Bradyrhizobium sp. WD16: one gene and its partner. The protein of the gene in region 1 interacts with the protein of each later gene in a pairwise test. Links are inferred from orthologs where the notes say so. Each region holds a gene or a part of one and is shown on either strand. Other genes may lie near its edges.

Evidence for each region.
Region 2: the proteins of ligA (region 1) and leuS interact in binary tests that used the Escherichia coli proteins (3 or more experiments, as listed by UniProt). The link is inferred for Bradyrhizobium sp. WD16 from one-to-one orthologs.

Annotation. Positions count from the first base shown.
Region 1 is NZ_CP028908.1:570,432-577,651, forward strand. The notes cover bases 2,667-5,648. They hold ligA (NAD-dependent DNA ligase LigA), read right to left. Parts: upstream 5,247-5,648; coding sequence 3,087-5,246; downstream 2,667-3,086. Other genes in these bases: recN (DNA repair protein RecN), read right to left, coding at 5,254-5,648. In the rest of the region: DB459_RS02650 (cytochrome P450), read right to left, coding at 1-877; DB459_RS02655 (Crp/Fnr family transcriptional regulator), read left to right, coding at 1,084-1,803; DB459_RS02660 (hypothetical protein), read left to right, coding at 1,940-2,173; DB459_RS02665 (hypothetical protein), read left to right, coding at 2,170-2,340; DB459_RS02670 (hypothetical protein), read left to right, coding at 2,337-2,522; more of recN, read right to left, coding at 5,649-6,927; DB459_RS02685 (outer membrane protein assembly factor BamD), read right to left, coding at 6,941-7,220. UniProt on the Escherichia coli protein: DNA ligase that catalyzes the formation of phosphodiester linkages between 5'-phosphoryl and 3'-hydroxyl groups in double-stranded DNA using NAD as a coenzyme and as the energy source for the reaction.
Region 2 is NZ_CP028908.1:1,937,562-1,944,987, reverse strand. The notes cover bases 2,965-6,152. They hold leuS (leucine--tRNA ligase), read left to right. Parts: upstream 2,965-3,312; coding sequence 3,313-5,952; downstream 5,953-6,152. Other genes in these bases: lptE (LPS assembly lipoprotein LptE), read left to right, coding at 5,939-6,152. Outside these bases: DB459_RS08985 (L,D-transpeptidase), read left to right, coding at 1-297; DB459_RS08980 (YggS family pyridoxal phosphate-dependent enzyme), read right to left, coding at 333-1,040; DB459_RS08975 (diguanylate cyclase domain-containing protein), read left to right, coding at 1,163-2,833; more of lptE, read left to right, coding at 6,153-6,535; holA (DNA polymerase III subunit delta), read left to right, coding at 6,553-7,426.

The DNA.
Region 1 (7,220 bases):
CGACGAGGCCGGTGAGATAGCGGCGGATCCAGTCGTCGTCGAGCCAGGCCGGTGCATGGTCCTCGGCCTTGCGGCGGACGAGCCGGGCGAGAAGGTCGTCGGCCGCGGCCCCGGCCGGCGCTGCCGCGTCCTCGTGCGCGGCGATGCGCCCGACCACGGCCTGCGTCAATTCGGCGATGCTGGCGCGCGAGCGGGACCAGGACTCCGAGCCGACCGGCGGATTGACCATGATGATGCCGGCGAGATCGGCCATCACGTCGGCCATCCGGCGGGGGTCGGCGAGTGCAATGCCGAAATAATCGGCGGCAATGCGCACCGCCACCGGCTCGGCGAGTTCGGCCACCACGTCGATCCGCCCGGACGCGGTCTCGAGATGGCGCGCCACCTCGGCCGCGGCGAGGCTGCGGATCAGCGCGGTGTCCTCGGGCTTGACCATGCTCTGCAGCAGGCCGCGCTCGAGCGCGTGCTGGCTGCGCCAGTCGATGGTCATCATGAAGGTTCCCCAGGGCATCCCGGGCTCGATGACCTGGCCGAGCTGAAAGTCCTCGAACCGCGCCAGGACCTCGCGCACATCCTCGGCGCGGGTCACCCATAGGAAGTTGCCGATCAGCGCCACGGGCCGGATCCGCCGCAATGCGGCAAAGAACAGCCTGAACGGCCCCATGTGGTTGAGAAGGAAGCAGGTGGCGCGATAGACCAGCATCGCCAGAGCCAGGCGGACGCGCGCGACCGCCTGCCCGGTCCAGCCGGCGCTGCCGATCGGCGCGTCGGTGCCGGAGCCACCCGACGGGCCGCCCGATGCGCCCGCGGAACGATCCCTGGCCGGCGCTTCGGCGAGGGTGGTCACCGATCGAGTACTGACGGATTGGGTGCTCACGGACTGAACCTCCGCACCGGCCGCGACCCGAGACGCGCTCCATGCGTCGGGAGCGGCTTGCAATTGGTCAAACAATGGGAAACAAAAATACTGATCGGCATCATTAACCTCTTCAACCCCGCCGGACAATGGCGCGGGCCGGCCCGCTCCCGCCCTCGCAACCGCGCCACCCCTTGCCGGCGGCCCCGCCGAGAAGACGGACCACCATGCCGCGCGATGCCCGCAGCCCACCGGACGCCAAGCTCGCCTTTCTTCGCGCCCTGCCGATCTTTGGCGACCTCGACGGCGCGACGCTGGAACGCCTCGGGCGCTATGCCAAGACGCGCAAGTATCGCAAGGGCGCCATCGTGTTCTCCAAGGGCGACCCGGGCGACCGGCTGCTCGCGGTGATCAGCGGCACGGTCAAGATCGGGATCGCCGGCGCCAGCGGCCGCAGCACCACCTTCAACCTGGTCGGCGCCGGCGAGCTGTTCGGCGAGATCGCCTTCCTCGACGGTTCGGCGCGGACGGCCGACGCCGTCGCCAACACCCCCTGCGAGATCCTCGCCATCGACAAGCGCGATTTCCTGCCCTTCATGGAATCCCAGCCGCACCTGCTGATGCGGCTGATCGAACTGCTGTGTCGGCGATTGCGCTGGGTCAGCGAGCATGCGGAGCAGATCGGACTGCCGGACCTGCCGACCCGGCTCGCCAAGACCCTGCTCCGGCTCGGCGAACGCGATCCGGCATTCGCCAGGACCGGCAAGATTTCGGTCACCCAGCAGGAAATCAGCGAGATGATCGGGATGTCGCGCGAGAGCATCAATCGGCAGCTCCGCGTCTGGGCCGGCCTCGGCTGGGTTCGTCTCGGGCATGGCGCCGTCGTGATTGTTGATCGGACTGCATTGAAAGGCGCCGCGGCCGACGAGGCGACGGCGTCGCGCTGAGCCGGACGATCGCCCCTGGCCCCGTGCGCCTCGCAGCCTATGCGATAACGTCGCTGTCATATGTGAGCCACCTCACACCTCTCCGGCCAAACCGGCGCTAAATTGGCCGTGCTTCCGGGAGAAGGAGGAGGCCGCCATGACCCACCCAGACAGGCAGAGCCCGTCCGACCGCCGCGACGATTTGTGGATCGTCGGCCTGTTCGCCAGCAGCGGCATCGCAGCGGCCGCTTTCGTTCTGTTCCTCGCCTTCAGCCCGATCGGCACCAGGCCGGCCGCCGTCGAGGGCTCATGGCAAGCCGCCGCCCCGGCGCAGGTGAGCGCCCTCGCCACCGGCTATGCCACGGCATCGAGCGAGGAGATCGGGCGATGACGAGCGGCCAGATGATGGCGCCGCGATCCGGGACGGCGTTGTTCGCGCCGCTCTTCATCGCCACGACGCTGGTGCTGATCGGGCGTTATCGCGTCACCGCGCCGCAAGGCGGCCATCGAAGCGACGATCTGTCGGCGAGGGTGCTGCGCCTCTCGACCCCGTCATGACCGTGACGGCCGTGACCGACGAAGCGGCGGACGAACGCCAGCAGCCCGAACAGCCCGCATCGCGAAGCGATGCCGAACTGTTCTGGCTGACGTTGGCGATCTTCGTCGCCCTGCTGATCGCAATCTATCTGGTGACGTCGCCGCCCGGTGGCGGTGCGTTGGAGCTCCTGCTCGGCCGCTGAGCGCGATCCGGAAAGATCCAACCTCCCCTTTCCGGAGACAGCCGCTGAAGCCGAGTTCGGGCGGGGGTGGCGGTCACGCCCGGAGCTGGTGCACTTGGCTCCGGCGTGACCGCTGAAACCTCTCGTGCGTCCCGATTCTAACGTTCGCATGTCCCCGCAGCGAGCGCCTATGGATTTGACATTCGCTTCACGAGCCCGCGTCCAGTCGGTAGCGAATGTCAAATCCACCCCGCTCTTTGGTAGCAAGAAAGACGTGGATGGCCGGGACAAGCCCGGCCATGACGAGTGTTGTGCAGACATCTGCCTGCGGGCTAAGGCAACGGAGAGTGGACCGGCGCGGCGGCGACGCGTTACGCGCCCAGGGCGCGAATTGGTTGACGAGGGCAGCGTCCCCTCGGATCGTTATGGCCGGGCTTGTCCCGGCCATCCACGTCTTTTCGGAGCGGTGGACTCACCAATCTCTATGATTTGACGCGGCTCATATACTTCGAAAAGTTCGGAGATTTTCGCGGAGCGATCCAGCACGAGCGCTTCACGAGCCCGCGTCCATTCAGATCCACAGCGCTATCCGACGAGGTCCAGCCATTCGTCCTCGGTCAGCACGCTGACGCCGAGCTCGCGCGCCTTGTCGAGCTTGGAGCCGGCGCTGTCGCCGGCGACCACGTAGTCGGTCTTCTTCGACACCGAACCGGCGACCTTGGCGCCGAGGCGCTCGGCCATCGCCTTGGCCTCGTCGCGGGTGAAGCGGGTCAGGCTGCCGGTGAACACCACCGTCTTGCCGGCCACCGGGGTATCGCGACGCGCCTGCTGCGCCGGCAGCACCTCGATCTCGGCGAGCAGTTCGTCGAGGGCCTTGCGGTTGCGCGGCTCGGCGAAGAACTCGACGACCGCCTCCGCCACCACGTCGCCGATGCCCTCGATGGCATCGAGGTCCTGGAAGGCTTCGCTGTCGTGCCCCTTGCCGGCGGCGCGCATGGCCTCGATGAAATGTTCGATGGTGCCGTAATGGCGCGCCAGGAGCTTGGCATTGCCCTCGCCGACATGGCGGATGCCCAGCGCAAAGATCAGGCGGTGAAGCTCGATCCTGCGCCGCTCGTTGATCGCGGCGAACAGGTTGCGCACCGAGACCGTGCCGTAGCCTTCGCGGTCGACCAGCTTCTTCGACGAGCGCGCGTCGCGCTGCTCCAGAGTGAAGATGTCGGCGTCCGACTTGACGAGGCCGGCGTCGAAGAATTCCTGCACCTGCTTGTCGCCGAAGCCTTCGATGTCGAAGGCGTTGCGCGAGACGAAATGCTTGAGGCGCTCGACCGCCTGGGCCGGACAGATCAGCGCCCCGGCGCAGCGCCGCACCGCCTCGCCCTCCTCGCGCACCGCGCGGCTGCCGCAGGCCGGACAGGTGGCGGGAAAGACGTAGGCCTTGGTGTGCTTCGGCCGCTTGTCGAGCACCACCTCGACGATCTGCGGGATGACGTCGCCGGCGCGCTGGACGACGACGGTGTCGCCGACGCGGATGTCGACGCCGCCGCGGATCGGCTCGCCGTCGCTGCCGATGCCCTTGATGTAGTCCTCGTTGTGCAGCGTCGCGTTGGCGACGACGACGCCGCCCACCGTCACCGGCTCGAGCCGGGCGACCGGCGTCAGCGCCCCGGTGCGGCCGACCTGAATGTCGATGCCGTTCATCACGGTGGTCGCCCGCTCGGCGGCGAACTTATGGGCGATCGCCCAGCGCGGGCTGCGCGAGACGAAACCGAGGCGCTGCTGCAAGTCGAGCCGGTCGACCTTGTAGACGACGCCGTCGATATCGTAGCCGAGAGAAGCGCGCCGGCTCTCGATGTCGCGGTAATAGGCCAGGATCTCCTCGACGCTGGCACACAATTTCATCCGCGGATTGGTGACGAAGCCGGTCCTGGCGATCCAGTGCACCATCTTGAACTGGGTCGTCTCCGGCATCTCGCTCATCTCGCCCCAGGCATAGGCGAAGAACTTCAGCGGCCGCGACGCGGTCACCGAGGGGTCCTTCTGTCGAAGCGAGCCGGCGGCGGAGTTGCGCGGATTGGCGAAGACCTGCTCGCCGGCCTCGGCCTGCTTGCGGTTGAGTTCCAGGAAATCCCGGGTGGTCATGTAGACCTCGCCGCGGATCTCGCACACCCGTGGCACGTCGCGCCCCTTCAGGTGCCCGGGAATGTCGTCGATGGTGCGGACGTTGGCCGTGACGTCCTCGCCTTCGAAGCCGTCACCGCGCGTCGCGGCGGTGACGAGTTCGCCGCCCTCGTAGCGCAGCGACAGCGACAGGCCGTCGATCTTGGGCTCGGCGACGACCGCCGGCGCCTCCTCGGCATCGAGCTTGAGGAAACGTCGCACCCGCTCGACGAAATCGGCGACGTCCTCATCGCTGAAGGCGTTGCCGAGCGAAAGCATCGGCACCGCGTGACGGACCTTGGCGAAACGGCCAGCCGGCTGGGCGCCGATCCGCTGCGAGGGCGACGCGGCGGTCAACAGATCAGGGAAGCGCGCCTCGATCGCGTCGCTGCGCCGACGCAGCCCGTCATAAGCGGCGTCCGAAATCGTCGGCGCGTCGTCCTGGTAGTAGCGCTTGTCGTGAGCGTCGATTTCCAGCGCGAGACGCACCAGTTCGGCCTTGGCCTGGGGCCGCGTCAGCTGCTCCACCGCGAGTGCCGCCGGCTTGACCGCCGGCTTCCTCACCGAAGTTTTCCTTGCCGGCATGGCGCGCTCAGGCGGTGGCGGCGCGGAGCAGCCGCTCGGCGGCGGCGCGGGCCTCGGCGGTGATCTCGGCGCCTGCCAGCATGCGCGCGATCTCCTCGCGGCGATGCTCGTCGGCCAGCGCCGCGACCCGGGTGGCGACGCGCTTGCCCTTGTCGAGCGAAGCCTTGGAGATCAGAAGATGCTGGTCGGCGCGGGCGGCAACCTGCGGCGCATGGGTCACCGCCATGACCTGGACCTTGCCCGCGAGCCGCGCCAGCCGGGCGCCGATGGCGTCCGCCACCGCGCCGCCGACCCCGGTGTCGATCTCGTCGAACACCAGCGTCGGCGCCGACCCGCGATCCGACAGCACGACCTTGAGCGCCAGCAGGAAGCGCGACAGCTCGCCGCCCGAGGCGACCTTCATCAGCGGTCCGGGACGGGTGCCGGGGTTGGTCTGCACCCAGAATTCGACCCGGTCGATGCCCTGCGGACCCGGCGAAGCAACATCGCTTTCGACCTGGGTCATGAATTTCGCCCGCTCCAGCTTGAGCGGCGCGAGTTCGGCATTGACCGCCTTGTTGAGGCGCTCCGAAGCCTTGGCGCGGGCCACCGAGACTTTCTGCGCCGCCGTGGCATAGGCGCCGTCCGCCGCGGCCGCGGCCTTCTCCAGCACCTTCAGCCGCTCGGCGCCGGCATCGATCAGCGCGACATCGGCCTTGAAGCGTTCGGCGAGCGCCGCGAGGTCGTCCACCGCCGTGGAATATTTGCGTGACGCCGCGCGCAGCGCGAACAGCCGCTCCTCGATGCGCTCGAGTTCGGCGGGATCGAAATCCGCCGCCACCAGCGCCGCATTGAGATGCTGCTCGGCCTCTTCCAGCGAATTGATCGCGGCATCGATGGCGCGCACCGCCGGCTCCACCAGCTTCGGCGAATTGGCGGCGCGGCGCTCCAGCCGCCGCACCGCGGCGGCGAGCGCGGGCACCGCCGAATGATTGCCGCCGACGGCCTCGAGCGCCTCGCGCAGGTCCTGGGCGATCTTCTCGCCCTGCATCATCGCGGTGCGCCGCTCGGCCAGCGCGGTCTCCTCGCCGGTCTGCGGGCTGAGCTTGCTCAATTCGTCGGAGGCATGGCGCAGGTAGTCGGCCTCGCGCGCGGCGCGCTCCATGCCGGCGCGATGCTCCTCGAGATCGTCGCGCGCCGTCTTGCGCGCCCCCCACAGGTCCTCGAGCGCGACGACCTCCTTGTCGAGACCGGCGAAGGCGTCGAGCAGCCGCCGATGGGTCGCGGCATCGACCAGCGCGCGTTCGTCGTGCTGGCCGTGGATCTCGACCAGCGCGCTGCCGACCGCCTTGAGGGTCTGGACGCTGATGATCTGGTCGTTGAGATAGGCACGGGTGCGGCCGTCGGCGAACTGGATGCGCCGCAGGATCATTTCGCCGCTGTCGTCGAGGCCGTTGTCGGCGAGGATCTTGGCCGCCGGATGCTTCTTGGGCACGTCGAAGACCGCGGTGACCTGGCCCTGCTCGGCACCATGGCGCACCAGGCCGGAATCGCCGCGGCCGCCCAGCGCCAGGGCGAAGGCATCGAGCAGGATCGATTTGCCGGCGCCGGTCTCGCCGGTGAGCACGGCGAGGCCACGGGCGAAATCGATGTCGAGCCGCTCGATCAGGACAATGTCACGGATCGAAAGGCGCGCCAGCATGTCGGTGGATTTCCTATCCGAGACCCAGTTTCTTGAAGGCCTTGCTGATGTAGGAGGCCTTGTTCTCGCTCGGCTCGAGACCGCCGGACTTTACTAGATTATACGCGTCTTTGTACCACTTGCTGTCCGGAAAGTTGTGGCCAAGCACGGCGGCGGCGGTCTGCGCTTCGCCGACGACGCCGATCGCCATGTAGGCCTCGGTCAGGCGCGCCAGTGCTTCCTCGACATGGCGCGTGGTCTGATACTGGGTCACCACCAGCTTGAAGCGATTGATCGCCGCGGTGAAGTCGCGC
Region 2 (7,426 bases), 1.4 Mb from region 1 along the record:
ATCGGTCCGGCTGACGGCTGGGACGAGAACCCGTCGAGCCGGCACTATAACCGGCCGATCCGGCTGCGGTCCGGTGCCGGTGGCGACCGGCTGACCCGCGAGGACCATCTCTACGACTTCATCATCGAGATCGATCATAATACCCGGCCGAGGATCGCTGGACGCGGCAGCGCGGTATTCCTGCATCTGGCGCGTCCGGGCTTTGCGCCGACGGCGGGCTGCATTGCCATGACCGCGACGAATATGCGCCATCTGCTCGGCTGCATCGGCCCGCGGACCCAAATCATCATCGGCTGAGCGGAGCGTTTTCGAGCCGAAGACCCGCGCGCGCCTTACGGCGGCGAAGCCGCCGGGCGGTGGCCGAAGATGGCCGACCCGACCCGCACATGGGTCGCGCCGAACTGGATGGCGATGGCAAAATCAGCGCTCATGCCCATCGACAGCAGCGTGAGACCGTTGCGCGCCGCGATCTTCGCCGTCAGGGCAAAATGCGGCGCCGGCGGATCGTCGACCGGCGGGATGCACATCAGGCCTGAGATCGCCAGGCCATAACCGTCACGGCAGCGCTTGATGAAATCGTCGGCGTCCGCCGGCGCGACGCCCGCCTTCTGCGGCTCTTCGCCGGTATTGAGCTGCACGAACAGGAGCGGCGCCCGCCCCTGCCGCACAATTTCCTTCGCCAGCGCCTCACAGATGCTCGGTCGATCGATCGAATGAATTGCGTCGAACAGCGCCACCGCCTCCTTGGCCTTGTTCGACTGTAACGGCCCGATCAGGTGCAGCTCCGCCTCTGGATGCGCCGCCTTCAGCGCCGGCCATTTCGCCTTCGCTTCCTGGACGCGATTCTCGCCAAAGGCCTTCTGCCCCGCCGCCAGTACCGGTTCGATCGCCTCGGCGCCGAACGTCTTGGACACCGCGATCAGCGTCACCGTGTCGCGCTCGCGCCGGGCATCGCGGCAAGCCAGCGCGATCTCGCGCTCCACCGCGGCGAGCGCAATTGGTAAAGAATTGGTTTCGTCCGGGGCGTTCGGGTCGCTCATCGCGCGATCAATTCTCGCTTTTTTAAGGTCGTTTCAATCTCGTTTGGATTTTAGCAAAGGACGGAAAGTTTTTTTGAGTGCTCCTGCCCCATGGTTGCGGCGGACAGGGAATTTCAGCACCGATGCCACGCCTCAGTTTCCGCGACCTCGCGTCGAGACTCAAGTCGTCTTTCGGGATCCGTCAGCGCCTGGTGGTGCTGTCGCTGATCCTGGTTGTGCCATTGATGCTGGATCGCGTCATGGTCCTGGAACACACGCGCGCCAATCAGACGCGTATCGCCACCGAGGATCTGACCAAGCTGGCCCGCCAGACCGCCGCCGCGCAGCGCGACGTGATGTCCTCCGTGGAGGCCGTGTTGCACTCGGCGGCTTACATCCAGGTCGCGGCGGAACAAACCGGCCAGAGCTGCGCTATCCTGCGCGCCAGCATCCGAATCGAAATGCCATGGATCATCAGCCTTTCCGTGGTCGGCAAGAACGGTCGGATCTCGTGCTCCACAATGCCCAACTATATCGGGCTCGATATCAGCGACCGGCCTTATTACCGCCAGGCGATCGAGACCCATGGCTTCGTGCTCAGCGATCTCGTGATCAGCCGTCTCAACGGCCACCCTCTTCTGCTCGCGTCCTATCCGACCTCGGCCATCGCGGCCGGCTCGCCCTCCGTGATCCTGGTCGGCCTGAACATGGAATGGATTGGCGGCCTGATGACCAGCCTGGCGGAACGCCCTGGGGTTGAGGCCGCGTTGATCGACGGTCGAGATCTGGTGCTGGCGAGCCAGCCAGCCGACCCCGACACATTCGGCAAGCCCTATGCCGGCCTTGTCGCCGAAGCGACCAAATCCGCCGGCGACACCGGTTCGGCACTCATCGCGACGCCACGCGGCAAGAGACTGATCTCCTGGGCCCGGATCGCCGACACCGGAACGCGCATGATCGTCAGCATCGACTACGAATCCCTGATGGCGCCAATCAAGCGCGACATCCAGAAGGCCTATCTGCAGCTCGCCTTCGTCGCCATCCTGGCGCTGATCGGCGCCTGGTTCGTCGGCGAGCAATTCATCATCCGGCCGATCCGGCTGCTGACCGGCATGGCCAACCGCTTCGGCCAGGGCGACCGGGCGGCACGCGCCACCGCACGCGAACTTCCCGCCGAGTTCAAGCCGCTCGCCAACGCCTTCAACGCCATGGCCGCCCAACTCGCCGAACGCGAGCGCGAGCTCATCGCCAGCAACGACCACCTCACCGTGATGGCGTCGATCGACATGGTGTCCGGCCTCGCCAACCGCCGCGGGTTCCAGGCCCGCCTCGAATTCGAGTGGCTGAGGATGCACCAGCTTCAGGCTCCGCTGGCACTGATGATGATCGATGTGGATTATTTCAAGCTCTACAACGACAGTTACGGCCATCCCGAGGGCGATGCCTGCCTCGCCCGGATCGGCGACGCCCTCGCCCGGATCGCCAACGAGACCATGGGCTTTGCCGCGCGCTATGGCGGTGAGGAATTCTGCTTGCTGCTGCCCAATATCGACCGGCCGCGGGCGCTGGAAATCGGCGAGGCGTTGCGCCAGCGCATCGAGGACATGCTGATTCCGCACCTCACCAGCGATTTCGGCCGCGTCACCGTCAGCGTCGGCGTCAGCCTTGCCGTGCCGCAATCCGACCAGCGGCCTGAGGAGCTGGTGGAGGCGGCCGACGCCGCGCTTTATGCAGCCAAGCACCGCGGCCGCAACAGCGTGGTCGGCCATGGCCTGCCAGAGGCCCTCCCCGCTCCGGTGTCGCTTGCCGGCTGAAGCCGGCGTGTCCCGCAAACGACCACCGCGGCGCGCGCAATCCGTCTAAGCCATTGACCCCGCATCAACTTTCATGTTCCTAGTGTCCTGGTTCTAACGTTCGTATCACTTTGCAGCGAGCGCTCGTACGAACGTTAGAACCAAAGGGACACTAGCATGGCTATGATTCTAGTGTGGTTTTGGATCTGACGCGCGTACGGAGAATTCGCTGCAACGCTGATACGAGCGTCAGATCCACCACACTAGTGTGGTGGATCTGACATTCGCGACCACCCCATCCCACCGTTGCCGCGAAATAAGTGCTCGCTGCGACGGCAGGCGGACGCTAGAACCCAAAACACCAGTGCCCCGCTTTTCGAGCTGCGGGCGGGGGCGTGGCTCCCGGCCATGAAGTTCGGGAAGCAAAGGCGCCCTCAATCCTCGGAGCCGGTGCCGCCTTCCGCCGCCGAGGCCCCGTTTCGACCGCAAGACTGACAGCCATGAGCAGAGACCGATATAACGCCCGGGAAGCCGAGCCGCGCTGGCAGCGGCAGTGGGATGACCACGCGATCTTCACCACCCGGAACGACGATCCGCGGCCGAAATACTACGTGCTCGAGATGTTCCCCTACCCGTCGGGGCGCATCCATATGGGCCACGTCCGCAATTACACCATGGGCGACGTCGTGGCCCGCTACAAACGCGCGCGCGGCTTCAACGTGCTCCATCCCATGGGCTGGGACGCCTTCGGCATGCCGGCCGAAAACGCCGCCATGGCCAACAAGGTTCATCCCAAGGCGTGGACCTACGACAACATCGCCACCATGAAGGCCCAGCTCCGCTCGATGGGTCTGTCGCTCGACTGGTCGCGCGAGGTCGCCACCTGCGATCCGTCCTATTACAAACACCAGCAGCGGATGTTCCTGGATTTCCTTGCTGCCGGTCTCGTCGAGCGCAAGCAGTCCAAGGTCAATTGGGATCCGGTCGATCAGACGGTGCTCGCCAACGAACAGGTTATCGAGGGGCGCGGCTGGCGTTCCGGCGCCCTGGTTGAGCAGCGCGAACTGACCCAGTGGTTCTTCAAGATCAGCTCCTATTCGGAGGAGCTCCTGACAGCACTCGACCACCTTGATCGCTGGCCGGAGAAGGTGCGCATCATGCAGCGCAACTGGATCGGCCGCTCCGAGGGGCTTCTGATCCGCTTCGCCCTCGACGGCGCCACGACGCCGTCAGGCGAGAGCGAGGTGGAGGTCTTCACCACCCGGCCGGACACGCTGTTCGGCGCGAAATTCGTCGCCCTGTCGCCGGATCACCCGCTCGCCCAGGCGGCGGCGAAGACAAACCCGGCACTCGCTGCCTTCATCGAGGAATGTCGGCATCTCGGCACAGCCCAGGAGGCGATCGACACCGCCGAGAAGCGCGGCTTCGACACCGGCATCAAGGCGGTCCATCCGTTCGATCCGAATTGGCAACTGCCGGTCTACGTCGCCAATTTCGTGCTGATGGACTACGGCACCGGCGCCATCTTCGGCTGCCCGGCCCACGACCAGCGCGACCTCGACTTCGTCAACAAATACGGCCTCGGCAATACGCCAGTGGTGTGCCCCGAGGACCAGGACCCGAAAAGCTTCGTCATCACCGACACCGCCTATGACGGCGACGGCCGCATGATCAATTCGCGCTTCCTCGACAACATGACCATTGCGGATGCGAAGGAAGAGGTGGCGAAGCGCCTGGAATCAACCTCGCTCGGCAATCGGCCGGTAGCGCAGCGTCAGGTCAATTACCGCCTGCGCGACTGGGGAATCTCGCGGCAGCGCTATTGGGGCTGCCCGATTCCGATCATTCACTGCGAGGCCTGCGGCACCGTCCCGGTGCCGATCGCGGACCTGCCGGTGCAGTTGCCGGATGACATCGAGTTCGACCGGCCCGGCAATCCGCTGGACTGGCACCCGACCTGGCGAAATGTGCCCTGTCCGACCTGCGGCAAGCCGGCGCGACGTGAAACCGATACCATGGACACCTTCGTCGATTCGTCCTGGTACTATGTGCGGTTCACCGATCCGGCCAACACCACGGCGCCGACGACGCGCAGCGCTGCCGATGCCTGGCTGCCGGTCGATCAGTATATCGGCGGTGTCGAACACGCGATTCTGCATCTGCTCTACAGCCGGTTCTTCACCCGCGCGATGAAGGCGACCGGCCATGTCGGACTCGACGAGCCCTTCGCCGGCCTCTTCACCCAAGGCATGGTGGTCCACGAAACCTATCGCAAGCCAGACGGCACCTATGCGGCACCGGCAGAAATTCGCATCGATGTCGAAGGCGACGGCCGCCGTGCCGTGCTGCTGGCCGACGGCGAGCCGGTCGAGATCGGCCCCATTGAGAAGATGTCGAAGTCGAAGCGCAACACCGTCGACCCCGACGACATCATCGCCACTTATGGCGCCGACACCGCGCGCTGGTTCATGCTGTCGGATTCACCGCCAGATCGCGACGTGATCTGGAGCGAGGAGCGCGTTCAGGGCGCCGCGCGCTTCGTGCAACGATTGTGGCGGATCACGGCCGATGTCGCAGCGCTAAGCACCGGCCGGCCGGCCACCCGGCCGACGAACTTCGGTCCGGATGCACTGGCGGTACGCAAGGCTGCGCACGGCGCCCTCGACAAGGTCTCTTCGGGCATCGAAAAACTGCACTTCAACGTCTGCCTCGCCCAGATCCGGGAGTTCACCAATTCCCTGACCGAGGCCCTGGCCAGGGCCGAGGCCGCCAGACCTGGGACGCCGTCACCGGACCTCGCCTGGGCGTTCCACGAGGCAGGGGTGATTCTGATCAGCCTCTTCCACCCGATGATGCCGCACCTCGCCGAGGAGTGCTGGGCGGAACTCGGCCAGGACGGCCTGGTCTCCGAGGTCGCCTGGCCGCAGGTCGAACCGGAGCTGCTGGTTGAGGACACCATCACCCTCCCGGTCCAGGTCAACGGCCGCAAGCGCACCGATGTCACAGTGTCCCGAAATGCCGCGACGGCGGAAATTGAAGCTGCCGTTCTGGCCCTCGATGAGGTAAAACGGGCCTTGAACGGGGGCGCCCCGCGCAAGCTGATCGTCGTTCCCCAGAGGATCGTGAATGTCGTGGTTTGAACTGCGCAGTTTCGGGCTGCGCCGGCTTGGCGCGAACCAGGCCGGGATGAAAGTCGCGGGCCGGCTGGCGGTCATTGCGGCTCTGGCTGCCCTCACTGCGGGCTGTTTCCAGCCGATGTATGCCGAGCGCAGCGACGGCAAGCCCGCGCTGCGCGAGCGTCTGCAGGGCATCGAGATCCCGCAGCTCAATTATCCGAACGCCTCGCGGGAGGCCCGGGTCGGCCTCAACATCCGCAACGCCCTGATGTTCAGCCTTTATGGCGATGGCGTCGGCGGACCGCCGACCCACCGTCTGCTGATGCGGCTGACGACAAGCCGCAGCTCGATCATCGTCGATAACACCACCTCGCTCCCCGAAGTCGAGAATTACGGCATCGACGTCGTTTATGAGCTGAAGGACAACACCACCGACAAGACGGTATTGACGGGCCAGACCTTCGCCCGGGTGTCCTACAATATTCCCGGCCAGGAGCAGCGCTACGCCAAGTCGCGCGGCCTGCGTGATGCCGAGGATCGTGCCGCCAAGACCATCGCCGACAACATCACCACCCGGCTCGCCTCGTTCTTCTACGCCGGGACCTGAACCGGGGACCATCGCCCGTGGTCGCGCTGCGGGGCCGGGAGATCGACGCTTTTCTCGCGAAGCCCGATCCGAGCCGTCCCATCATCCTGCTCTATGGTCCCGACAGCGGCCTCGTGCGCGAACGCGCCGACGCCCTGATGGCGTCGGCCGTCGACAATCCCGAAGACCCATTTTCGCTGGTCCGCATCGACGGCGATGAACTGGCCGCCGAGCCCTCGCGCCTGGTCGACGAGGCCAATACCATTCCGCTGTTCGGCGGCCGCCGGGCGATCCGCATCCGCGCCGGCTCGAAGTCCTTCGCCAGCGGCATCGACGTCCTCGCCGAAAATCCACCGCGAGACTGCCGTATCGTCATCGAAGCCGGCGAACTGCGGCCGGACGCGCCGCTGCGCAAGTCCTGCGAACGCGCCAAGTCGGCGGTGGCGATCGCCTGTTATCCGGACACCGAGCGCGATATCGCCCGGCTGATCGAGGAAGAGCTGCGCAGCTTCGAGCTGCGCATCGCCTCCGACGCGCGCTCGGCGCTGATGCTGCTTCTCGGCGGCGACCGCCAAGCCTCGCGCAACGAGATCCGCAAGCTCGCGCTCTACGCCCGCGGCGCCGGCGAAGTGACGCTCGAGCACGTCATAGCCATCGTCACCGACGCCTCCGCCCTGACCCTCGACGCGGCGGTGGATGCGGCGTTTGCCGGGCGGCCCGCCGATGTTGACGCTGCCTTCGCCAAGGCCATTGCTGCCGGCACCTATCCGGGCAGCATCATTCTCGCAGCCCAGCGTCAGGCCGCGGCGCTGCACAAGGCGCGGCTGTCGGTCGAGGACGGCATGCCCGCTTCGGCCGCGGTCGAATCTGGTTTTCCCCGCCTGCATTTCTCGCGTCGGGGCGTGGTCGAAG